DNA from 3 places in the Butyrivibrio sp. FCS006 genome. Region 2 is predicted to be linked to each of the others. Evidence: predicted binding sites of a transcription regulator. Region 2 holds the regulator's gene; each other region holds the start of a gene.

Evidence for each region. Region 2 encodes Rex, which represses fermentation and respiration genes when NADH is low (regulators of the CRP and FNR family bind a similar motif). Its sites were predicted from a motif close to ATTGTTAANTANTTAACAAT; they were not measured.
Region 1: the regulator Rex is predicted to act here: its motif matches at 5,274-5,293, upstream of pflB (formate C-acetyltransferase).
Region 3: the regulator Rex is predicted to act here: its motif matches at 6,288-6,307, upstream of G633_RS0109875 (acetyl-CoA C-acetyltransferase).

The regions. Positions count from the first base shown of each region.
Region 1 covers NZ_AUKB01000014.1:174,512-182,556, forward strand. Annotated here, with positions in the region: gene G633_RS0106900 (CPBP family intramembrane glutamic endopeptidase) at 1-13, opposite strand, end outside; gene G633_RS0106905 (PTS sugar transporter subunit IIA) at 191-673, shown strand; gene nagE (N-acetylglucosamine-specific PTS transporter subunit IIBC) at 718-2,160, shown strand; gene pflA (pyruvate formate-lyase-activating protein) at 2,190-2,924, opposite strand; gene pflB (formate C-acetyltransferase) at 2,954-5,212, opposite strand; gene G633_RS0106925 (hypothetical protein) at 5,439-5,960, opposite strand; gene G633_RS0106930 (hypothetical protein) at 5,957-6,211, opposite strand; gene G633_RS0106935 (hypothetical protein) at 6,234-6,551, opposite strand; gene rpsR (30S ribosomal protein S18) at 6,767-7,030, opposite strand; gene G633_RS0106945 (single-stranded DNA-binding protein) at 7,046-7,525, opposite strand; gene rpsF (30S ribosomal protein S6) at 7,543-7,830, opposite strand; gene G633_RS0106955 (NAD-dependent protein deacylase) at 7,941-8,045, opposite strand, start outside.
Region 2 covers NZ_KE384204.1:723,697-731,741, reverse strand. Annotated here, with positions in the region: gene G633_RS0114530 (NAD(P)H-hydrate dehydratase) at 1-1,125, opposite strand, end outside; gene G633_RS0114525 (hypothetical protein) at 1,191-1,856, opposite strand; gene G633_RS0114520 (redox-sensing transcriptional repressor Rex) at 1,869-2,513, opposite strand; gene G633_RS0114515 (methyl-accepting chemotaxis protein) at 2,664-4,385, opposite strand; gene G633_RS0114510 (trimeric intracellular cation channel family protein) at 4,611-5,258, shown strand; gene hslO (Hsp33 family molecular chaperone HslO) at 6,137-7,018, opposite strand; gene aguB (N-carbamoylputrescine amidase) at 7,054-7,953, opposite strand; gene aguA (agmatine deiminase) at 7,950-8,045, opposite strand, start outside.
Region 3 covers NZ_KE384203.1:591,501-599,545, forward strand. Annotated here, with positions in the region: gene G633_RS0109850 (electron transfer flavoprotein subunit alpha/FixB family protein) at 127-1,176, opposite strand; gene G633_RS0109855 (electron transfer flavoprotein subunit beta/FixA family protein) at 1,202-1,996, opposite strand; gene G633_RS0109860 (acyl-CoA dehydrogenase) at 2,032-3,192, opposite strand; gene G633_RS0109865 (3-hydroxyacyl-CoA dehydrogenase NAD-binding domain-containing protein) at 3,227-4,099, opposite strand; gene G633_RS0109870 (enoyl-CoA hydratase-related protein) at 4,141-4,935, opposite strand; gene G633_RS0109875 (acetyl-CoA C-acetyltransferase) at 5,015-6,208, opposite strand; gene hpf (ribosome hibernation-promoting factor, HPF/YfiA family) at 6,427-6,957, opposite strand; gene G633_RS0109885 (C40 family peptidase) at 7,329-8,045, opposite strand, start outside.

The DNA.
Region 1 (8,045 bases), on a different contig from region 2:
TCTTTTCTTTCATAGAAAAAACCTCCAAAGCTTCTTTTTCGGAAGCGCATATATATATTATGTCAATTTAAATGCCAAAAATCTACAACAAAAGCAGAAACTGGATAGTTAATTTGTATGCATAAATGCTAAAATGTTAACATGAAGTAAAATCTCGTAAAGACTTCTAAGTTGGGGGGGGGAATTCAATATGGGTCTATTCGACAAACTTTTCCAGGGTAACAAAATCACTCTTGCTTCTCCTGTTAACGGAGAGATTGTGCCTATAACTCAGGTCAAGGATGATACCTTTGCACAGGAAATGGTGGGCAAGGGCGTAGCCATCATTCCTTCAGACGGCAAATTCTATGCGCCTGCTGACGGAGCTCTTATAGCTCTTTTCCCAACAGGACATGCATTCTGCATTAATTCTACTGACGGAGCAGAGATTCTCGTTCACATCGGCATCGACACAGTTAAGCTTGGAGGCGAGCACTACACCATCCATGCCAAACAGGGCGATACCGTTAAAAAGGGCGACCTCATCGTTGAGGTTGATCTCGAGGGCGTAAAAAACGCCGGCTACGATGTCATCACTCCTATGATCGTTTCTAACCATTCCAAGTTTTCAGGTTTTGAGAAGAAGAGCGGAAAGGTAGCAGTGGGCGATGCTGCTATCGTGCTGAGCAAATGAATGTAATTGCACAAAGCAATTCATAAATAAAGGAGGACAAATGTATGATGAAGTATCTACAAAAGATCGGTAAATCTCTGATGCTTCCTGTCGCAGTTCTTCCAGCAGCAGGTATTCTCTACGGTATCGGATATTGGATCGATCCATCAGGTTGGGGTGCCAACAGTGTTTTGGCAGCATTTTGTATAAAAGCTGCATCGGCGATCATTGATCAGATCCCGATTCTTTTTGCCATCGGTGTATCAGTAGGTTTGGCTAAAGACCATGACGGAACCAGTGCTCTGGCAGGTCTTGTTTCATTCCTGATGATCACCACACTTCTTAGCACAGGCGCTGTTGCAATGTACAAGGGCGTTGACGCTTCAGAAGTTCCTGCAGCATTCGGTAAGATCCAGAACGCATTTATCGGTATCTTAGCCGGTATCATCGGATCAAGCTGCTACAACAGATTCAAGGATACCAAGCTTCCTGACTGGCTTGCATTCTTCAGCGGTAAAAGATCTGTTGCCATTGTTACAGCGATTGTTTCAGCCGTTACAGCTGCTATCCTGTACTTCGTATGGCCTGTAATCTTCGCAGCACTCGTAGCTTTCGGTAAAGCAATCCTCGGCCTCGGCGCTCTTGGAGCAGGTATCTATGCAATGCTTAACCGTGCACTTATTCCTTTGGGACTGCACCACGCACTCAACGCCGTATTCTGGTTTGATACAGCAGGTATCAACGACCTGGGCCTCTTCTGGTCAGGCGCAGAAGGTGCAGTTAAGGGTGTTACAGGACAGTACATGACAGGATTCTTCCCTATCATGATGTTCGGTCTTCCCGGCGGTGCACTTGCAATGTATCACACTGCAAAGGATTCCAAGAAGAAATCAGCAGCATCTCTCCTGCTTGCAGGATCACTTGCTTCAATCTTCACAGGAATCACAGAGCCCCTTGAGTTCGCATTCATGTTCATGGCTCCCGGCCTTTACCTTGTACATGCGCTCCTCACAGGTGTTTCTGCAGCAATCTGCACACTGCTTCCATTGAGACTTGGATTTAACTTCTCAGCAGGACTTGTTGACTACATCCTTAGCTTCAAGGCTCCTATGGCTGTTAACCCTTGGCTCCTTATTCCTATCGGCCTTGTATTCGCAGTTATCTACTACTTCGTATTCCGTTTCGTTATCACCAAGTTCGACCTTAAGACTCCGGGACGAACAGATGACGAGGATGAGGAAGAAGAGAAGCTCGAGCTTGCAAACGACGACTTCACAGCAATTGCTGAGCGCGTTCTTGCAGGACTTGGCGGAAAAGACAACATCGTTGAAGTTGACTACTGTGCAACAAGACTTCGTACAGAGATCAAGGATTACACACTCGTTGATGAGAAGGCTATCAAGAATGCCGGAGTTGCCGGTGTTGTTAGACCTTCTAAGACAGCAGTTCAGGTTATTGTCGGACCTAAGGTTCAGTTCGTACATGATGAGCTGAAAAAGCTGCTCTGATAATCTCAAATAATAAAAAGTCCTAGGTGCTAAATTGCACCTAGGATTTTTTTTGCATTTTCTATTCGCTCAGGCGTTGGCGATTCCACTCCTTCTAGTCGGTATGGAATTCCCAGCTCCTTGTATTTTGGAACTCCCAGCGTGTGATACGGGAGTACCTCCACTTTCTCTACAGATGACAGCGAATCAATAAACTCTCTGGTACGGCGGAGGTAATCATCATTATCACTTCCTCCGGGAACCAGTACGTGGCGTATCCAGATTGGAATGCCCAAATCCGATATCTCTTTTGCCATCTGAAGGATATTTCCGTTATCGACACCTGTAAGCTCCTTATGAGCCTCAGGATCGATATTTTTGATATCTAAAAGAACTGTGTCAGTAAGCGCCATCAGCTCTTTCCATTTGGAATAAAAAGGTTCTTCATGAGTGAAAGGCTCTCCGGCTGTATCTATGCAGGTACTTACACCGGCTGCTTTTGCTTTTTTAAATAAATCCAGCAGAAAATCTATCTGAAGAAGCGGCTCTCCACCACTTACAGTAATACCACCGCCGTTTTTCCAATATGGCTTAAAACGCAGAGCCTTCTTTAAAAGCTCATCAGCTGTATACTGCTCTCCCTCACCTTCCTTCCAGGTCTCGGGATTGTGGCAAAAAGCACATCTCATCCTGCATCCGCTCAGGAAAATGAGGTATCTGACGCCGGGTCCATCCACGGCGCCAAAACTCTCAAGCTTATTTATATAACCAATAATTTCACTCATTCAAAAAACTCCAATATTTCCGGTACTTATCAAAGTGCCTCGTGGCAAGTACGTGAAATTACGTCGAGCTGCTGCTCCCTTGTAAGGTCGATGAACTTAACAGCGTATCCTGAAACACGGATAGTGAAGTTAGCATACTCAGGCTTCTCAGGATGCTCCATAGCATCGATGAGCTTATCCTTGCCAAATACGTTGACGTTAAGGTGATGTGCACCCTGATCGAAGTATCCGTCAAGTACGTTTACGAGGTTATTAACACGCTCTTCCTCTGTGTGTCCGAGGGCACCGGGGTTAATAGTCTGTGTGTTGGAAATTCCGTCAAGAGCCTCTTCATATGGAAGCTTAGCAACAGAGTTAAGTGATGCAATAAGACCATTTACTTCTGCGCCATATGCAGGGTTAGCACCTGGTGAAAGTGGCTCACCTGCAGGACGTCCATCAGGAAGTGCTCCAGTAGCCTTACCATAAACAACGTTTGATGTGATGGTAAGGATTGATGTTGTAGGCTCTGAATCTCTGTAGGTATGGATGTGACGAAGCTTGCCCATGAATGTGCGCAGAAGCCAGATAGCGATCTCATCAGCTCTGTCATCATCATTACCGTAACGAGGGAAGTCACCCTCAATCTCAAAGTCCTTAGCGATTCCGTTCTCATCACGGATAGCCTTTACCTTAGCATACTTGATTGCTGAGAGTGAGTCTACACAGTGTGAGAATCCTGCGATACCTGTAGCAAATGAACGACGTACATGTGTATCAATAAGGGCCATCTGGCAAGCCTCATAGTAGTACTTGTCGTGCATGTAGTGGATCATGTTAAGTGTTCCAACATAGAGGTGAGCAAGCCAATCCATCATCTGGTCAAACTTCTTCATTACCTCATCATAGTCAAGGTACTCAGATGTGATTGCCTTGTACTCAGGTCCAACCTGGTCGCCTGACTTCTCATCAACACCACCGTTGATAGCGTAAAGAAGGCACTTAGCAAGGTTTGCACGAGCGCCGAAGAACTGAAGCTCCTTACCTGTCTCTGTTGCAGATACGCAGCAACAGATTGAGTAATCATCGCCCCATGTAACACGCATTACATCATCGTTCTCATACTGGATTGAAGATGTAGTAACTGAAATCTTGGAAGCGTACTTCTTGAAGTTCTCAGGAAGACGGCTTGAATACATAACTGTAAGGTTTGGCTCAGGTGAAGGTCCCATGTTCTCAAGTGTGTGGAGGAATCTGTAGCAGGTCTTTGTAACCTGGTGACGTCCGTCAAGACCGATACCACCGACCTCAAGAGTAGCCCAAACAGGATCGCCTGAGAAGAGCTGGTTGTAAGACTCAATACGAGCAAACTTAACCATACGGCACTTCATTGTGAAGTGGTCGATGATCTCCTGAGCTTCTTCCTCTGTGATGACACCCTTTGCAAGGTCACGTGAGAAGTAGATATCAAGGAATGTAGAAACACGTCCTACTGACATAGCAGCACCGTTCTGTGTCTTGATAGCTGCAAGATATCCAAAGTAGAGCCACTGAACAGCTTCCTTAGCAGTTCCTGCAGGCTTTGAAATGTCGATGCCATAGATAGCAGCCATTTCCTTCATGCCCTTAAGAGCATTGATCTGGTCTGTGATCTCCTCACGAAGCTGGAAATCATAACGACGCATACCCTGACGCTCTGTAGCTGCAAAATCGGCCTGTTTCTTCTCGATAAGGTAATCAATACCGTAAAGAGCAACTCTTCTGTAATCGCCTACGATACGTCCACGACCGTATGTATCAGGAAGACCTGTAAGGATTTTGTTGTGACGAGCCTTCTTCATCTCAGGTGTGTAGATGTCGAATACGCCCTGGTTGTGTGTCTTGTGGTATTTTGTAAAGATCTCGTGGAGCTTCTCGCTTGGCTCATAGCCATACATTCTGCATGACTGCTCTGCCATTGTGATACCACCGAAAGGCATGAAAGCTCTCTTAAGTGGCTTGTCAGTCTGAAGACCAACAATCTGCTCTAAATCCTTTGTTTCTTCTGAAATGTATCCTGCACCATGTGAAGTAAGAGAAGATACGATGTCGGTATCCATATCAAGAACACCGCCCTTGGCACGTTCCTGTGCCTGAAGTTCCTGGAGCTTGCCCCAAAGCTTATTGGTAGCTTCTGTTGGCTCTGCGAGGAAAGACTCATCTCCGTCATATGGAGTATAGTTGTTCTGAATGAAGTCACGTACGTCAACATTGTCTTTCCAGACACGACCTACGAAACCGTCCCACTGTGAAAATTCGTGATTTGCCATAGTGATTCCCTTTCTATTTATAAAAATTCTGTAAAATAGCCACTACATACTATACCATAAGGGTGTCAAATAATTAACAATATATTTAACAACTTTTCTCATTTTGGCGAAAGTGACAAATTCTCTCAAAATTCATGGAACTTCTTGTAGGCTTTATGCAAAAAAACAACGCCAAGAAATGTTTGACGTTGTTCGCATCTCACATTTCTTGGCGCATCATAATTTATCAATCTTCAACACCTGTATATGCACGCCCTTTCAGATTAGTTTTTGTTAACTCGTCTGCTGTCGGCACATTTGCCTTATAAAGGAACCTGCATAACTTGTCGAAATTCTCCATCTCATCTTCAATCAGCTTTAAGGGCTTTCCACCGATATAAAGCGACATGATATATCGATCTTTAGGGGCGTATCTTGAAGAATCATGCCTTCTGCCGAAACCAACTTTCTCAATCTGGGCAACATTGATATGTTTTTTTCCGTGTATAGAACTGATTTCAATATTGTCTTCATCTACTACAAGCATTAACAATAAAGAATTGACAAAATAGTATATTCCCCTGATTGTAAGCAGTGCTACAAAAGCAAGGAGCGGGATCGTCAATAGCTCATCACTGGTAGAAGTGTTAAATGAGATCAGATAATTGATGGCTAATCCGATGCAAGCGCAAGCCACAACAGCCAAAAACGGAATTAATACGGTATAAACAATTTTAATATTCTTTTTGCAGCAAACTATAAAACTCATGATTTGTTTTCCTCTTTTTTGTCTGAGAAAATAAAGCGATCTGATTTAACGCCTTTTGTATTAAACTCTATCGCAAGTTTATCCAGTTCTTCTGAGCCAAAAGAATCGTATTCTTCCTTGGAGATTTCATAGTACCTGTCATACCATGCCACCCATGGAACAACGCAGGCTATTACATATTTGTCTACATCCGGCATATACCCTACTCGATAAAGTTTTTCACTTCGAACCAGTTCGTTTTGCAGTTTCACTTTTTTCCTCTCCCTGATGCTTCTATATAGTTGTCTTTATCTTATTAAAATTCTCTATCAAAAGAGGAATGCCTCTGCAGATCCAAAACTCTCCGGAAACATGACCAGAAGACATTCCGCCGTGAGCAAATCTCTCGATGAACACCATGGCGCCATATTTTAAAGGTTCTCCTACAACTTTCTCATAGTATTCGCATATTTCATTCGCCAGATCCCTTGTGGAAACATCTAGGTTTTTTCCAACAAATGCTTCTTTCATCTCATCCCATAGATATGGATCACCTCTAAGTCCCCACTGTTCCGGTTTATTTTCAAATATAACAGATAAATCTCTGACCATATCACTTATCCTCATTAACACTACCAGCTATCTCACCACTTCGCAAGCAGGGCCTCAGTGCGCACTGAGGCGGCTTGTTGGGGAAGTCCCCATTCCCCTTTTTACTGATTTGGCAATCAGACTACGCTCCTTCGGAGCTAAAGGAATCAAAATAAAAAAGACACTTCTTAGAATCTCTTCTAAAAAGTGTCTCTGATTGTTTGTCTTATTACTGATTACTCAGCTACGTAAGGCATAAGTGCCAGATGTCTAGCACGCTTTACAGCTGATGTAAGCTCTCTCTGGTGCTTAGCGCAGTTGCCTGTGATTCTTCTTGGAAGAATCTTGCCGCTCTCAGAAACGAACTTCTTAAGCTTAGCTGTATCCTTGTAATCAATTACATTATCCTTGCCACAGAAAACGCAAACTTTCTTTCTTCTGTGCATTCCGCCCTTTCTCCTTACTGGAGAATCGGATCTATCAGACTTTGTGAAAGCCATTGTATATTCCTCCTTTTAGTTAAAAGGCAGCTCCTCTTCGATTCCATCCGGAATGTTCATGAAGCCATCGCCTGCTGCAGCGGGAGTGGGATCATTTGATGGTGCACTTGCAGGTGCAGGTGCGCTGTTTGCACTGTAGTCAAAGTTTCCGCCGTTTGATGCGTTGTTCTTAGACTCTGCAAACTCCTGATCTTCCACAACCACCTCGGTTGTGTAGACCTTAACGCCATCCTTATTGGTATAACTACCTGTCTGGATACGTCCTGTAATAAGCATCTTGGTACCTTTCTTAAGGTACTTCTCAGCAAACTCACCAGCCTTACCAAAAGCTACGATGCTGATGAAATCAGCTGACTGCTCGTTAGGGTCGTTGCTTCTGCCTCTTCTGCGGTCAACAGCAAGTGTGTATCTTGCGATTGCCATAGGCTCAGCTCCCTGTGAATATCTTACTTCAGGATCTCTTGTTAAACGTCCACATAAAATTACTTTGTTCATTATTCGTCCTCTTCTATTTAGGCCTCGTTCTTAACGCATAAATATCTGATGACGCCGTCCATGATTCTCATGCGAGCTTCGATCTCAGCTGGAGAAGTAGGCTCACCATCGAACTGGATGAAATAGTAGAAGCCTTCTGTCATCTTCTCGATCTCATAAGCGAGCTTCTTCTTGCCCCACTCATCGATGTTGGTAATCTGACCACCATGCTTCTCGATAGTTCTCTTTACCTTCTCGATGACAGCAGTTCTTGCGTCGTCTTCGATCTTTGCACTAACAACAACGGCTAATTCGTATTTGTTCATGCTATTTGTTACCTCCTTTTGGTCTCTGGCCACTTGTTTCAGTCAAGTGACAAGGAATTTATCACAGGATGATATGTTATCATAAATCCAGGAACTATGCAAGTCCTTTTTTACAATTCAATCCCCTGGAGAGCTGCAAGCTCTGTGAAGACCTTACCGATCTTTTCCCTGATAATAAGGGTGTTTTGAGCTCCGCTTATCTGTATTTCACTCTG
Region 2 (8,045 bases):
ATCCTCTGCAATAAGGTTCAGGGCATCGGCATCCATAATAAGACTCTTGTCATAAAAGGTAAGAACATCTGTAAGAAGCTCGCATCCCTTTCCTTCCGTTCCAATTCCCGGGCCTATGACCGCCTGCGTTGACCACTTCATGGCCGTCATAAGCTTATCTCCCACAGGTTCAAAGTCATCGTAGGTATCAAGTATCGCTTCAGGTAAAAGAGCTTTTACCGCCTCTGCATTCTCCGTAGCCGTGAACACTCTGACCATCCCTGCTCCGGCCTTAAGGCATGCTCCTGCACACAAAATGCACGCTCCACTGATGTCCTTGGAACCTGCGATGATCAGCACCTTCCCGTAAGTGCCCTTGTTTCCTGAAGGATCCCTTTCCGGTAAAAGAGCTTTCGCACTGCCGTCGTAATAGATGGCTCCCGGCTCCTTTGAAAGAAAGCTATCTTCAGTAATACCGACATCCTTAACAAAAATCTTCCCTGCATATTCGCATCCGGGATACATGATATGCCCGATCTTGGCCTGATTAAAGGTCACTGTGGCATCGGCCCTGACTGCTGCTCCGCAGATGTGACCGTCATCAGCGCTTATTCCCGAGGCAATATCAATAGAAACCAGGAACAGATCTGTATCTCTTTGTCTCTTACAACTGTTTATATAATTGACAGCATCCAGATATTCTCCGGTAACTGGCCTTGAGAGACCTATACCAAATAAACCATCTACAATGATATCAAAATCCGCTTCGGATTTGTTGCAGCTTATGTTGGAAAAAGTGTCCTTATGGATTCCATAGTTTTCTGCAATTTCCAGCTGCTTTAATAGAAGCTCCGAGCACTTAGTCGGATCTCCCACAACACATAGGCTTACCTGATAGCCTCTTTGCTTGAGGAGCCTTGCAACGCACACTCCGTCTCCGCCATTGTTGCCGACTCCGGCCATGACCAGCGCCCTATATGTTCTTTTGGCTTCTCTTGTGCTTCTCCACTCATCAACAACATCTGCAACTGCTAATGAAGCCCTCTCCATCAGCACTTCCGTAGCCACCCCAAAATGTTCCGACGTATTCCTGTCGTAAATCCTCATTTCCTGACTATTTACAGCAAAATTAAAACCATTCACCATACCAATACCCCCACTTAAACGAAAGCCCCGGTCTGAAAAGCCAGACCGGGACGTATTATTTCCAATCACTCTACATATTCATCCTCGTTCCCTTCAAGAGGTCGTCTTATAGGATGTCTGCGGTTTGGATCATATTTCATATCAAAGAGGTCGATAACTTCCGGCCCGAAGATCTGATGCATGTAGGAATAGAGATTGTAGTTCTCCATTTCTGCTTCCTGCAGATGGATGACATTTTTCTTGAGTTCTACTCGCACCTTGGATATCCACTCATCAAGGCCCTTGATATACTCGGTGTTGGTGTGTAGCGTATCGTAACAAGCCTTCATGGTCTCTATCATGAGCTTGTAATCCACATCATAAATCTGCCTTGAAAGGTCCAGAAGCTCGTCGTTGTGACTATCAAGCTTCTCATTACATTCATTGATAAGTCTGGTTCTCTCGGAGATTTCTTTTTCTATCGCTGCATTGTTGCCACCTGATTTGTTGGCCTTGTCGCGAAGGGGCACAATCTCTGAAAGAAGCGTCTTTTTTAGCTTCTTGATCTTCTTGGTCTCTGTGCGTATCTTGCCGTCCCTGTCGACCAATGCATTAAGTTCATCGGAAAGACTCTCTATCTCCGGAGTCATCTCAGTCTGGGTGAAAAGCTGGTGCCACTTGTCATCAAGTGTCAGAATAGGGATACTCTTGCCCTCCAGCGCAGACATATAGACATTATCATCTCTTGCCATCAGATTCTCTCACTAATGTTTTAATGATTTTTCATACCTATCTATATTATACGATAATTTCATCAAACTGTCAGATAAATGTACATTTTCTACCTGAATATTGTTAGGAACTTCAAGGTCAACATGTGCAAAGTTCCATATAGCCTTGATTCCGCAGTTTGCCAGTCTGTGTGCCATAGGTACAGCCTGCTCCTTGGGAATTGTAAGAACAGCTATTTCTATTTTGTTGTCTCTGACAAAATCTTCTACTTCGTCAACAGGTCTTACCTCAACGTCACGGATCTTGGTTCCGTAGAGCTCAGGATTGCAATCAAAAGCTCCCTTGAATACAAAGCCTCTTCTTGTGAAATTGGTATAACCTGCAAGGGCCTTGCCAAGGTGTCCTGCACCGATGATAACCAGGCTGTGCTGCTTATCAAGGCCGAGGATCTTGCCGATCTCGTCGTAGAGATATTGTACGTTGTAGCCATATCCCTGCTGGCCAAAGCCGCCAAAGTTGTTGAAATCCTGTCTGATCTGTGAAGCTGTGACCTTCATGATATCGGAAAGCTCCTGAGAAGAAATCCTCTCAACGCCTCTCTCCTTAAGGTCTCCAAGATATCTAAAATATCTGGGCAGTCTGCTTATGACCGCCTGAGAAATCTCTTTTTCTGCCATGTCATTCTCCAAAAATATTGCTTTGTTTGTTAATTATCCTACAAATTGATTATATCTATACGTTAAATATATGTCAATTCCGTAAAATCGTTAAAAAATCCCCTGACCATGCGCTTTTGCGGTCAGGGGATCGTAAATTTTATTTATATTTTATGGTTTGAAATAGCTGATCGTATCGGACATGTTAGTAGCCAGTTCCTGCAGCTTTCCTGCAGACTCTGTAATGATAGCAAATGTAGCGTTGAGTTCCTGCATTGAAGCATTGGTCTCTTCTGTCGAAGCTGCGTTTTCTTCTGATATAGCCGACAGATCGGAAATGATCTCAACAAGCTTGTCCTTGGCTGAATTGAGCTTATCGATGTGGGCTGCAATGTTGTCGGTACTCTCAGATACGTTATCAACGTTTTCAGCCATGCTCTGCATGTTGACTTTGGTATCATCAAGCTGTGTTTCCTGCTGCTCGAAGCTTGCATTAAGTCTCTGCATTACCTCTACAGACTGCTCGGAATCAGCAACAAGCTTTTCAACGATCTTTTTGATCTCTTCTGCGGAATTACTACTCTGCACAGCAAGCTGGCCGATCTCTGTAGCAACAACCGCAAAGCCTTTTCCTGCATCTCCCGCTCTTGCTGCCTCAATACTTGCATTGAGTGAAAGGAGGTTGGTCTGTGATGCGATCTCTGTGATAGCCTCTGAGAACTTCGAGATCTCTTTTGCAGATTCATTGGTCGAATCAATGGTTGCACCGATATCACGAACCGATGACTGTACTTCGCTGCTCTGAACAATTAGCTTATTAAGAGCTTCCATTGCTGCTTCGCAGGAGGTCTTCATTTCGTTTGCATAGCTGTTAAGCTGTTGTACGTTCTCTGATACGTCTTCAATGTCTTTTCCGATATCCTGTGTATTACCGGCTGCTGTTTCTACGCTCTCTGCCTGGTTTACAGCGCCCTTTGAAATATCATCCACAGCCTGGGATACCTGTCCGGATGCTGCAGATGCCTGACTCGCTGATTCTGACAGCTCACTTCCGGATCTCTTAAGTTCCTCAGACATCTCCATTGTTGATCTGATTACTTCGCCAAGTTTCTCTGATAGAGTCTGTGCTCCGTCTGCAAGAAGACCAATTTCATCATTTCTATCAAGTGATGTCTTATCAATTGAAAGCTTAAGTTCACCCTTGGACAGATTGCCAAGCTCCTCGGCGATTGCTCTCATCTTACCTGAAGACTTATTAGCAACAAGGATACCTACTATCGAAACGCCTATAGCAATTAACAGGGATAATATAACCATCTGTATTGTAATTCCCCTGATCTTGGCGTCAACTGAATCGCTCTCTCTGCCGGAGTAAACCATTCCTACGATGGTTCCGTCATCATTCTTCAGTGGCATATAGTAGCTAAAATAGCTCCCTGTAGCACCTGCAGGCACCATCTTGGCGTAATAGGTCTGACCATTTGTCAGAACAGTACTTGCTACTTTATCAGAAATATTATAGCCTACAGCCTTGGCACCACTGGAATCCTTAAGAGTAGTGATGACTCTCTCTTTTCCATAGAAAAGAGAATACTCAACTCCTGTACTGGCCTTGAGCTCATCCATGATCTCTTCGTATTCTGCCATGACATTTTCGCCACCTTTTGTCAGAACACCGTCAGTATATTCCCATTCACCGTCCCATACGTTGCTCATCTCACTGTTAAGCTGTTCTACGGCAAGAAGAAGTTCTTCCTGAACCATCTCATCATAGGTATTGTTGATCGATACAGCGCTTATGATTACAAGCACAATCGATACTCCGACAATAGCAGCAACTGCTGCAATGATGAGTTTTTGAACAAGCTTACCTTTTCTTTCTCTGGCTTCCATAATGTGCCTCCTTAGGAAAAGACATAATACTACTGATATAACATAATAATTATACAAAATATCGCATTATAATTGTCAGAATCTTTTCTTAAATTTTGATAAATTAAGCACGTATAGCCGATTATCGCATTAGTGCACAAATAAGCCGAATCAAGTTTACATTTGACCGAAAATCATATATGATTTTAAGGCTGATTAAATTATATCAATAAGCAGGAAACTCAAATGAATTCACTAATAATGGTTATAATCGAAAATGTCGGACTAATAGCCTTTGCTATTTCGGGAGCTGTCGTTGCAGCCAAGAAAGATATGGATCTGTTCGGCATTAACCTGATGGCTCTTGTAACTGCCACAGGCGGCGGACTTATCCGTGACATCATAATAGACAGGATTCCACCGGTGATGTTTGTAAATCCGTCGCTGACGATAATCACTCTTATCACGGCTAATATAGCATTTGTGATCATGTATCTCAAAAAGCCCATGCCCAAAGGCATAACTCCGGTATATGACAAGCTCCTGTTCTGGCTTGATACTCTCGGCCTTGCAGCCTTTACCGTAGATGGTGCATTTGCCGGAATCTACTCGGATTATTCAGACAATCTCTTTCTCGTTGCATTCCTGGGAGTAATAACAGGAATCGGAGGCGGGCTTATCAGAGATGTCCTCGCCGACAAAGTGCCATATGTTCTGGTCAAGCACGTATACGCCATCGCTTGCATCGCAGGTGCGGCTGTAACCGTAGTTTTGTGGAAGTTTACAGGAAGTGAACTTATCAGCTCACTCTTCGGTTTCTCAACCATAGTACTGCTCCGCTTCCTCGCTATGCATTTCGAATGGAATCTTCCAACAGTACATTTGCATGAATAATGGTCCCTGAAGTCAAAGGGACGGTTCTGAAGTCAAAGGGACGGTTCTTTTGACTTAATCAATTCTAGAATTATATAGCCGGATTTATAATCTGCCGCCCCCAGTTTTCGGGGATTGTAGCATGAAATGCCAAAACGTCAAGAACAAAGCAAGTGGGCAAAAAGCGCCCATTCTTGACGCTTTGGCATTTCATGCATTTAGGTCACTAAGGGGGCCGGCAGATTTGGACGTTCCCGAGAGGGATGCGCGCCGAGGCAGGGAGAACCCCTTGTGCAAATATTTTCTTAGAGTATGGGCGGCCAATTACTGTCCCAGAGGAGAAATTTCAAAAATTCAGTAATAGAAAATGAGTGATTCATGGGGTACTACTGTCCCTGAACAAAAACTCATTATATACCGTAATAGAAAACGGTGTGGTCCTTGGAGGGCTACTGTCCCTAGGCAAAAACTCATTATATACCGTAATAGAAAGCGGTGTGGTCCTTGGAGGGCTACTGTCCCTAAGCAAAAACTCATTATATACCGTAATGGAAATCGGTGTGGTCCTTGGAGGGCTACTGTCCCTAAGCAAAAACTTCTAAAAGACCGTAGCAAAGCATGGTTAGAAGCATCAGCTGCTCATAGATCCGGAGCCCGAGGTAATAAACCAGCCACCCTGCCCCTGGCAGGGCTTGTCCTTGATACTTATAAATCAGGATGCTAAACTGGGACGACCGATGGTGATACTAATCAGCTGCTCATGAGTCCATCACCGTCGGTGAAAAAAGACAGCATACTGATTTTTAAGTGTCAAGGATGGCGTCCATTGCTACAGATTGAAATCGATATCACAAAAAAATGAGCCCCTGACTCCGTCCCCAGGGCTCATTATTTGATGATCACTTCTTCCTGATCTTGGCCATCTCTTTAACTTTCTTAAGCTCATCTACGCTGAACATATATGACTTATTGCAGAAATGGCACTTAAGCTCCACTTCCTTGCCTTCATCGATCATTTCCTGGATTTCTTTTTCGCCGATGAGCATCAGTGCTCTCTCTACTCTGTCTTTATCACAGTTGCAGTAGAAATTGAGGTCTACTCTGTCGGTTATTTCTACATCAAATCCATCAAGTACGATATTCAGAAGCTCCTCAGGTGTCTTGCCGGCTTTTAAGATATCCGTAACGGATGTAAACTTCTGAAGATTCTCCTCAAGATGGGATATGGTAGCCTCATCGGCAAAAGGAAGGAGCTGGATAATGAAACCTCCTGCAGCGATAACAGAGAGATTCTCCCTCTCAACCAGAACTCCAAGTCCGACTGAAGAAGGTGTCTGCTCTGACTTGGTGAAATAGTAAGTCAGGTCCTCTGCCACCTCTCCTGTATAGAGAGGAACCTGTCCCACATAGGGCTCTTTCATTCCCATATCTCTGATAACGGTAAGTGTGCCCTCACCGATTCCGCCGCCGACATTTAAATGGCCGGATTCATTGGGCTCCATTATGACGTAAGGATTACTTACATATCCCTTTACATTTCCCTTGTTATCAGCTGTTGCCAGAACAGAGCGAAGTGGTCCGTCACCGTCCATCTTGACTGTTATAAGGTCGCTCTCATTGTCCATCATTGTTCCCATCATAACTGTGCCAGTCATAAGTCTTCCAAGGGCTGCAGCTGCGATGGGTGAAAGGCCGTGAGCCTTTCTTCCGTACTCCGCAAGATCCTTTGTTGTTGCGGCGAAAGCCCTTATCTGGGCATTTCCTGCAGTCGCTCTTACCATATAATCTTTATAAGCCAATTCTTTTTCCTCTTTTCTTATCCTGTAATATCACTGTAGCACTCAGGCCTTCTGTCCCTGAACAGTCCCCAGGAGAGTCTGTTTCTGCGTATCTCACTAAAGTCATACTCCGCATAGATGATCTCCTCTTTATCCCTAGAAGCCTTTGCTACGCACTCTCCCGTCTCATCTGTAAGAAAGCTCGTTCCGTAGAAACAAAGAGATGACTTTTGACCGCCATTCTCCTCAGAGGGCTCAACCGTTTCCGTGCCGATCCTGTTAGCAGCAGCCACAGGAATAATGTTTGCCGCCGAATGTCCCTGCATGGTCCTCATCCAGTGGCCTGAGCTGTCAACGTTAAGTATTGGCTCTGAGCCGATTGCTGTGGGATAGAGAATAATGTCCGCTCCCTTAAGCGCAAGGCATCTTGCAGTCTCGGGGAACCACTGGTCCCAGCAGATTCCAACGCCGACTTTTCCGTATCTTGTTTCAAACACTCTAAAGCCTGTATTTCCAGGTGTGAAGTAGAACTTCTCCTGATAATAGTGATCATCCGGAATGTGGGTCTTTCTGTATATTCCAAGGAGCTTTCCGTCTGCATCTATCATGACAACCGAGTTGTAGAGCTCATTCCCATCCTTCTCATAAATGCTGATGGGCATCACGACTTCCAGCTCTCTGCACAGGTCTGAAAAATACTTAACAGCAGGGTTTTCCAAAATCTCCGTAGCATACTCGTAGTAATCGTATCTTCTCTCCTGGCAGAAATACTGCCTCTCAAAGAGCTCAGACAAAAGAATGATCTTCGCACCTTCCTTTGCCGCCTTCTTGGTCAGCTCCCCGGCCTTTTCTATATTTCTCTTAACCAGCTCTGCGTCAGTAAGTGCGCTGTTTCCGCACTCAAACTGCACGCAGGCAACCTTTATCTTCTCACTCATGCCTTTGTTCCTCCTACCGGCACCTGCTGCGTAATGCAGTGGATGTTTCCACCGCCCAGAAGTATAGGCCTTGCATCAATGCCGATGATCTC
Region 3 (8,045 bases), on a different contig from region 2:
TTCCCATAAGAACAATAAAAATAATAACAGAATCACTAGAACTTGTAAACAACGTAGAATTATCACCTATGCAAAAAAGAGACATCGGATTACTCCGATGCCTCTCCTTAAATCTCATGTCAACTATCAGCCCTTTGCTGCGAGCTCTTCTTTAAGTCTCTTTGTAAGAGCAGGAACTACCTTGTTGAGGTCGCCTACGATACCGTAGTCAGCAACGTCAAAGATAGGTGCGTTCTCATCTTTGTTGATAGCAATGATGATATCTGACTCTTCCATACCTGCTACGTGCTGGATGGCTCCGGAGATACCGATTGCGAAGTAAAGCTGAGGACGAACTGTCTTACCTGTCTGTCCAACCTGAAGATCCTTGGGCTTCCAGCCTGAATCTACAACTGCACGAGAGCAGGAAACTGTTCCGTGAACAACCTCTGCGAGCTCTTCAAGAATCTTGAAGTTCTCAGGTGATCCAACACCACGGCCACCTGATACAAGGATCTTAGCTGCCTGGATATCAGCAACTGCTGATGTCTCTTTAACGATCTTAACGATCTCTGTGTAGCAGTCGTTCTTCTCAAATCCGGGATTGTAATCAACGATCTCTGCCTTAGCACCCTTGATAGGATCGATCTTCTGCATAACGCCGGGACGTACAGTAGCCATCTGAGGTCTGAAGTCAGGGCAAGCGATGGTAGCGATTGTGTTTCCACCGAATGCAGGACGTGTCATAAGGAGCTGTTTGTGCTTCTGCTCTCTGCCTTCTACAGGCTCAAGAGGGAAGTCTCCGATATCAAGCTGTGTACAGTCAGCTGTAAGTCCTGTGTGTACTCTTGAAGATACTCTTGGGCCAAGGTCACGACCGATGGCTGTAGCACCAACAAGGAGGATCTCAGGCTTGAACTCCTTGATAACAGATGCAAGAGCGTGTGTGTAAGGCTCTGTTCTGTAATCCTTAAGTTCAGGATCGTCTACTACGATAACTCTGTCAGCACCGTACTCTGCAAGCTTGTCAGTAAGTCCCTTAACATCGCTTCCAAGAAGTACTGCTGTAACTTTTTTCTCATCAAGGTCTTCTGCAAGACTCTTTGCTTTGCCCAGAAGCTCAAGTGCGATGCCTGAAAGCTCGCCGTCTACCTGCTGAGCAAAGATAAATACACCTTTATATTCTTCTAAAGACATGACTCTTCTCCTTTTCAATCAAAAATTATAAGATTACGTGTTTCTCCTTAAGCTTGCCTACGATGTAGTCAACTGCTTCCTCAGCTGAATCAGGAGCAACCTTCTCGCCCTGACCCTTCTTAACCTTATCGGAAGCCTTTGCAATCTGTGTAGGTGAACCCTTAAGTCCAAGGTTAGAATCGTCTACATCCTTAAGATCAGCTCTGCCCCATACGGTAACTTCCTGATCAAATGCATCGAATATTCCACCCGGTGTCATGTATCTTGGCTCGTTGAGCTCTGAAAGAGCTGTTACAAGACAAGGCATGTTAGCCTTAACGATGTGGTATCTGTCTTCGAACTGTCTCTTAACTTCAACAGTCTTAGCAGCCTCATCAACCTTGATCTCCTCAGCATAAGAAATTACAGGAATTCCAAGATGCTCAGAAATCTGAGGTCCAACCTGAGCTGTATCTCCATCGATAGCCTGACGGCCTGTGATGATGAGATCATACTCAAGGTTTCTGAGTGCGCCTGCGATAGTTGAAGATGTTGCCCATGTATCAGCGCCGCCGAGTACTCTGTCAGTTACAAGAACTGCCTTATCTGCGCCCATAGCAAGAGCTTCTCTAAGTACAGCGTCAGCCTTTGGAAGTCCCATTGTAAGAACTGTAACCTCTGCGCCATACTGATCTTTTAATCTAAGTGCTGCCTCAAGTCCTGCTTTGTCATCAGGATTCATGATTGCAAGCATTGCACCTCTATCCAATGTTCCATCGGGTTTGAACTTAACGCCGCCCTTTGTATCAGGGACCTGCTTAATGCAAACTACAACTTTCATTTTATCGTCTCCTTCTATTATTCATCAGATGTGATTTACTTAAGTAATGCACCAGAGATTACCATTCTCTGAACCTCAGATGTACCCTCGTAGATCTCTGTGATCTTAGCATCACGCATCATTCTCTCTACTTCGTACTCTCTGATGTAGCCGTATCCACCGTGAAGCTGTACAGCCTTTGTGGTTACATCCATTGCTACCTCTGCTGCGAAAAGCTTAGCCTTAGCAGCTTCTACTGAGTAAACATCCTTATTCTTCTTTGCATCAGCAGCCTGATAAACAAGGAGTCTTGCTGCTTCACACTGTGTAGCCATGTTAGCAAGCTGGAACTGTGTGTTCTGGAACTGGCCAATAGCACGACCAAACTGCTTTCTCTCTTTTACATACTCAACTGTTCTGTCGAGTGCGCCCTCTGCAATACCAAGAGCCTGAGCAGCGATACCGATACGTCCGCCATCAAGAGTGTGCATTGCGATAGGGAAGCCCTTTCCGCGAGCACCAAGAAGGTTCTCTGCAGGAATGTGGCAATCCTGGAAAATAAGCTCGTAAGTAGAAGATCCGCGGATACCCATCTTGTTCTCCTTTGTACCAAAGGTGAATCCGGGTGTTTCCTTCTCAACGATGAATGCTGAGAACTTCTTCTGCTTTCTGCCTCTCTTATCCTCAACGATATCTGTGTAAGCGATGATGATGTAGATATCTGCAACCTCACCGTTTGTGATGAAGCACTTAGATCCGTTAAGAACCCACTCTTTTCCGTCTTCTGTGAGAACAGCCTTAGTCTGAACGCCCTGAGCGTCTGTTCCTGCCATAGGCTCTGTAAGACCGAATGCGCCGAGCTTCTCACCCTTTGCAAGAGGAACGAGGTATTTCTGCTTCTGCTCCTCTGTTCCGTATGTCATGATAGGATCGCAGCAAAGTGATGTGTGAGCAGATACGATAACTGCTGTAGTTCCGCAAACCTTTGCAAGCTCCTCTACGCACATGATGTATGTGAGAGGATCACATCCCTGTCCGCCGTACTGCTTAGGAATCGGGATGCCCATGAATCCGTATTTCTGCATCTTCTTAACGGTCTCCATAGGGAATACTTCTGTCTCATCAACCTCTATTGCGTTTGGCTTTACTTCTTTTTCTGCAAACTCTTTAAAAAGAGCTCTCGCCATTTCATGTTGCTGATCAAGCTGAAAATCCATGATTTAAACCTCCAAATTTATTATTTATGAGTTATTACTTATCTGTTGGAACCTTGTTTCCATCTGCATAGTTGTAGAAGCCGATTCCTGTCTTAACGCCGAGCTTCTTACCACGAACCATCTTACGAAGAAGAGGGCAAGCACGATACTTGGAATCACCTGTCTCTGAGTAGAGAACATCCATGATAGCAAGAACGATATCAAGACCGATGTAATCGCCCAGCTCAAGGGGTCCCATAGGATGGTTGCATCCAAGCTTCATAGCTGTGTCGATACCTGCGATATCTGAAACGCCTTCTGAATAAACAAAGATACCCTCGTTGATCATAGGAACAAGGATTCTGTTTACAACAAAGCCTGCTGCTTCGTTAACCTGTACAGGAGTCTTTCCAAGATCCTCTGAAATCTTCTTGATCTTATCAACCATGTCATCAGGAGTGTTAGCACCCTGGATAACCTCAACCAGCTTCATAACAGGAGCAGGATTGAAGAAGTGCATTCCGATGATAGGCTTTGCAAGGCCTGATCCAATCTCTGTGATTGAAAGTGAAGATGTGTTTGAAGCAAAGATGCAATCAGGGTTCTTTACGATGTTGTCCTGAAGCTCCTTAAAAAGATTCTTCTTAATATCCATAACCTCAAGAGCTGCCTCAACTACGAGATCAGCATCTGCACAGATGTCGTTAAGACCTGTCTGGATCTTAGCTGTGATAGCATCTGCCTCTTCCTGAGTCTTCTTTCCCTTAGCAACCTGCTTATCAAGACCCTTCTTGATCTTAGCAAATCCGCCCTCAGCAAACTCAGTCTTGATGTCGCAAAGATAAACCTTCTCTACGCTCTGAGCCTGAGCAAATGTCTGAGCAATACCTGAGCCCATTGTTCCTGCGCCAATTACTGCAACTTTCATTTCTAATTCCTCCTAATTTGATTTTTCTATTTTGATTGAAGTTATTTATTCTGGAAATCTACAACCTTAACCTTAGCCGGGTCGTCTTTCTTACGAAGGAAGTTAGCCATTCCCTCTCTCTGATCGTATGACTCGAAGCATGAACCAAAGAGCTTCTCCTCGATTACAAGAGCGTCATCGATGTTAACCTGAAGACCATCGTTGATTGCTTTCTTGCATGCTCTTACAGCGATAGGAGCGTTAGCAGCAATCTTGCTTGCCATCTTCTCAGCCTCTGCAAGGAGCTCTTCCTGAGGATATACAGCGTTTACAAGACCAATTCTGTAAGCCTCGTCAGCCTTGATGTTCTTAGCTGTGTAGATAAGCTGCTTAGCCATTCCTGCGCCGATAAGACGAGCAAGTCTCTGTGTTCCACCAAATCCCGGTGTAATTCCAAGACCAACCTCAGGCTGACCAAACATAGCATTCTCTGAGCAGATACGGATATCGCAGCTCATTGAGATCTCACATCCACCGCCAAGTGCAAAACCGTTGATAGCAGCAATTACAGGAACAGGGAACTGCTCGATCTTGCGGAAGATGTCGTTACCCTTCTTGCCAAAAGCTTCTCCCTCTGCCTTTGAAAGAGTGCTCATCTCTCCGATATCAGCACCTGCAACAAATGACTTCTCGCCTGCACCTGTAAGAACAACAGCTCTTACTACCTCGAGATCAAGGCCGTCAAAAGCTGCCTCGAGGTCATCAAGAACCTGTGAGTTCAGGGCGTTGAGCGCCTCAGGTCTGTTGATTGTAATTACAGCAATTTTGTCTTTTACTTCGCAATTTACAAAACCCATTCTATTTGCCTCCTTTTAAACGTGACAATAGTCTGCAGGGTTTTTGGGCCCCGCAGACCATGTTCACAATTATTTATGATTAGCCTTCGTACTTCTCTACGATAGTAGCGCATCCCATTCCGCCACCGATGCAAAGTGTAGCAAGACCCTTCTTAGCCTCAGGTCTCTTAGCCATTGCATAGAGAAGTGTTACAAGGATACGGCAGCCTGATGCTCCAACAGGGTGTCCCAGAGCAATAGCTCCACCGTTTACGTTAACCTTGCTCATATCAAATCCAAGGTCCTTGGCAACTGCAACTGACTGAGCTGCGAATGCCTCGTTAGCCTCGATAAGATCGATGTCATCAAGTGTAAGCTCTGTCTTCTTAAGAGCCTTTCTTGTAGCTGCAACAGGTCCGATACCCATGATCTCAGGCTCAACACCTGCAAGAGCTCCGCCTACCCATGTAGCCATAGGCTTGATTCCAAGTTCCTTAGCCTTCTCTTCGCTCATAACAACAACTGCAGCTGCACCATCGTTGATACCTGATGCGTTACCTGCTGTTACAAGTCCGCCTTCCTTGCCTGAGCAGCATTTAAGCTTAGCAAGAGTCTCAACAGTTGTTCCGGCACGAGGTCCCTCGTCTACCTTGAACTCAACCATTTCCTTCTTAACCTTAACGGGAACAGGAACGATCTCATCATCGAATGCACCTGTAGCCTGAGCCTTCTCGCACTTCTGCTGAGAATTAGCTGAGAACTCATCGAGCTCTTCTCTTGTAAGGTTCCATCTGTCGCAGATATTCTCTGCTGTGATCATCATGTGATAGTGATTGAAAGCATCTGTAAGAGCATCGTTTACCATGGTATCAACAAGTGTTCCGTTGTTCATACGATATCCGAAACGTGCATTTGGAAGTGCGTAAGGAGCCATTGACATGTTCTCCATACCACCTGCTACAACGATATCAGCCTCGCCTGCCTTGATCAGGTCAGCTGCCATATTTACACAGTTAAGACCAGAGCCGCATACTACGTTAAGTGTTACTGCAGGAGTCTCAATAGGAAGACCAGCCTTGATTGATGCCTGTCTTGCTACGTTCTGTCCAAGGCCTGCCTGGATAACGCATCCCATAAGTACTTCATCAACCATCTCAGGCTTAACACCTGCGCGATTAAGTGCCTCCTTGATTACGATTGAACCAAGTTCTGCTGCTGGAGTATTGCTGAGGGCTCCACCCATTTTGCCGATGGCAGTTCTGACTGCACCAGCTATAACTACTTTCTGTGCCATAACGTATTACCTCCATTTTGGGGACTCTCTGATCCCAGTTTTTATTAAGTTTCTTCTGCAAAAACCTGCGTTAAAATCGATTGACAAATTTTTATCAGAACAGATTCATTGTAACATAGCACTTAGTCAAATGCAACAAAAATAGCTCCCGGGTGGGAGCTATTTTATTAAAAATCTATGAATTGATATTTAATTAACGGAATCCTATGTGCAATATATCAAGCTTCAGGCTCTATAAGTCCGTAGGTATTTCCTTTTCTCTTATACACTACGTTAACCTGATCTGTCTCGGCATTTACAAATACAAAGAAATTGTGTCCGAGAAGCTCCATCTGTACACAGGCATCCTCAGCATACATAGGCTTGGGATCGAACTTCTTCATACGCTCAATGCGGATATCCTCGTCATCCATGTAGTCTGACTCGATATACTCTTTCTTGAAGTTGCTGGCCTCAGCCTGCTGCTTGTCAACCAGTTTGCTCTTATACTTTTTAAGTTGTCTTTCGATTACCTCCTCTACAAGATCGATGGATACATACATGTCATTGCTGACCTGCTCTGCACGGATGATCTTGCCCTTAACAGGGATTGTTACTTCGATCTTATGTCTCTCTTTGTCCACATTAAGTGTGACATTCGCATTAGTATCGGGAGTGAAATACTTCTCAAGTTTTCCAATCTTTTCCTCAACTGCTGCCTTTAATCCGGGTGTTACATCAATGTTCTTTCCAACGATAGTAAATTTCATGCAATCATCCCCTTTACTTCGCCCAATCGGGACATATTTGTGTTAAAAACATTATAACATTGATACACATACATAAGCAAATTAAAGAAGTCGCATTTGTACAAAATGCACAAAAAATATCTACTGCTTTCTATTGTGCAAAATTAGCTTTTAGATAACGTTTTCTGTGGACAATGTGGATAACTTCGTGTATAAGTCGAAAAAACGCGCTTTTTTATCCCGAGATTGTGGATAACTTTTAAAAATTTTATAAAGAAAAAGTTATCTTTCTATGTTGACATTTATATTTCTGTGCAAAAGAGAGAAATACAAAAGAGAGGAATGAAAATAAAAAAGACAGAAGCCATTGGCTTCTGCCTTTTAATCCTTATTTAGAAGATCCTTCGTACAGCAAGTATTGTTCTGTAATCTGCATTAGAGATCTTAATACCTGTCTTAGCTGTAGAAGCATGTACGATCTGGCCGTTACCAATGTAGATAGCAACGTGACCTGAGTAACATACGATATCACCGGGCTGTGCATTTGCAAGTCCATCAACCGCTGCACCAACGCTTCTGTCGGCACCGGAAGAATGAGGAAGACTTACACCGAAGTTCTGGTATACGCTCATTACAAATCCTGAGCAGTCAGCACCGTTTGTAAGTGATGTTCCACCGTATACATAAGGATTACCTACGAACTGCTGTGCAAACTGAGCAACTGCAGAACCGATGGAACTTGTAGCTGTTGTATATGATCCTGCGGAATTGTAACTCTTTGATCCGCTTGACTCGCTTGAACTCTTTGTGTTCGCCTTAGCTGCCTTGGTAGCTGCTTCTCTTGCTGCTCTCTCCTTGGCAAGACGAGCTTCCTCTTCTGCCTTGGACTCAGCCTTAACGAACTCTGTGGAAAGTGTTACGTAATCCATTGATACGTAACCGTCACCTTCCTCGATACTAACCTTAACCCATCCGTCGAGCTCTTCCTCAACTACGAGCTGATCCTCGATAGGAACAAGACCAAGCACCTCGGCATCAAGGCTTGCTCCGCCTCTAACCTTAAGTGTTGTGGTTGTTACAGTAGCGATTCTGGTTCCGACTTCCTTGGC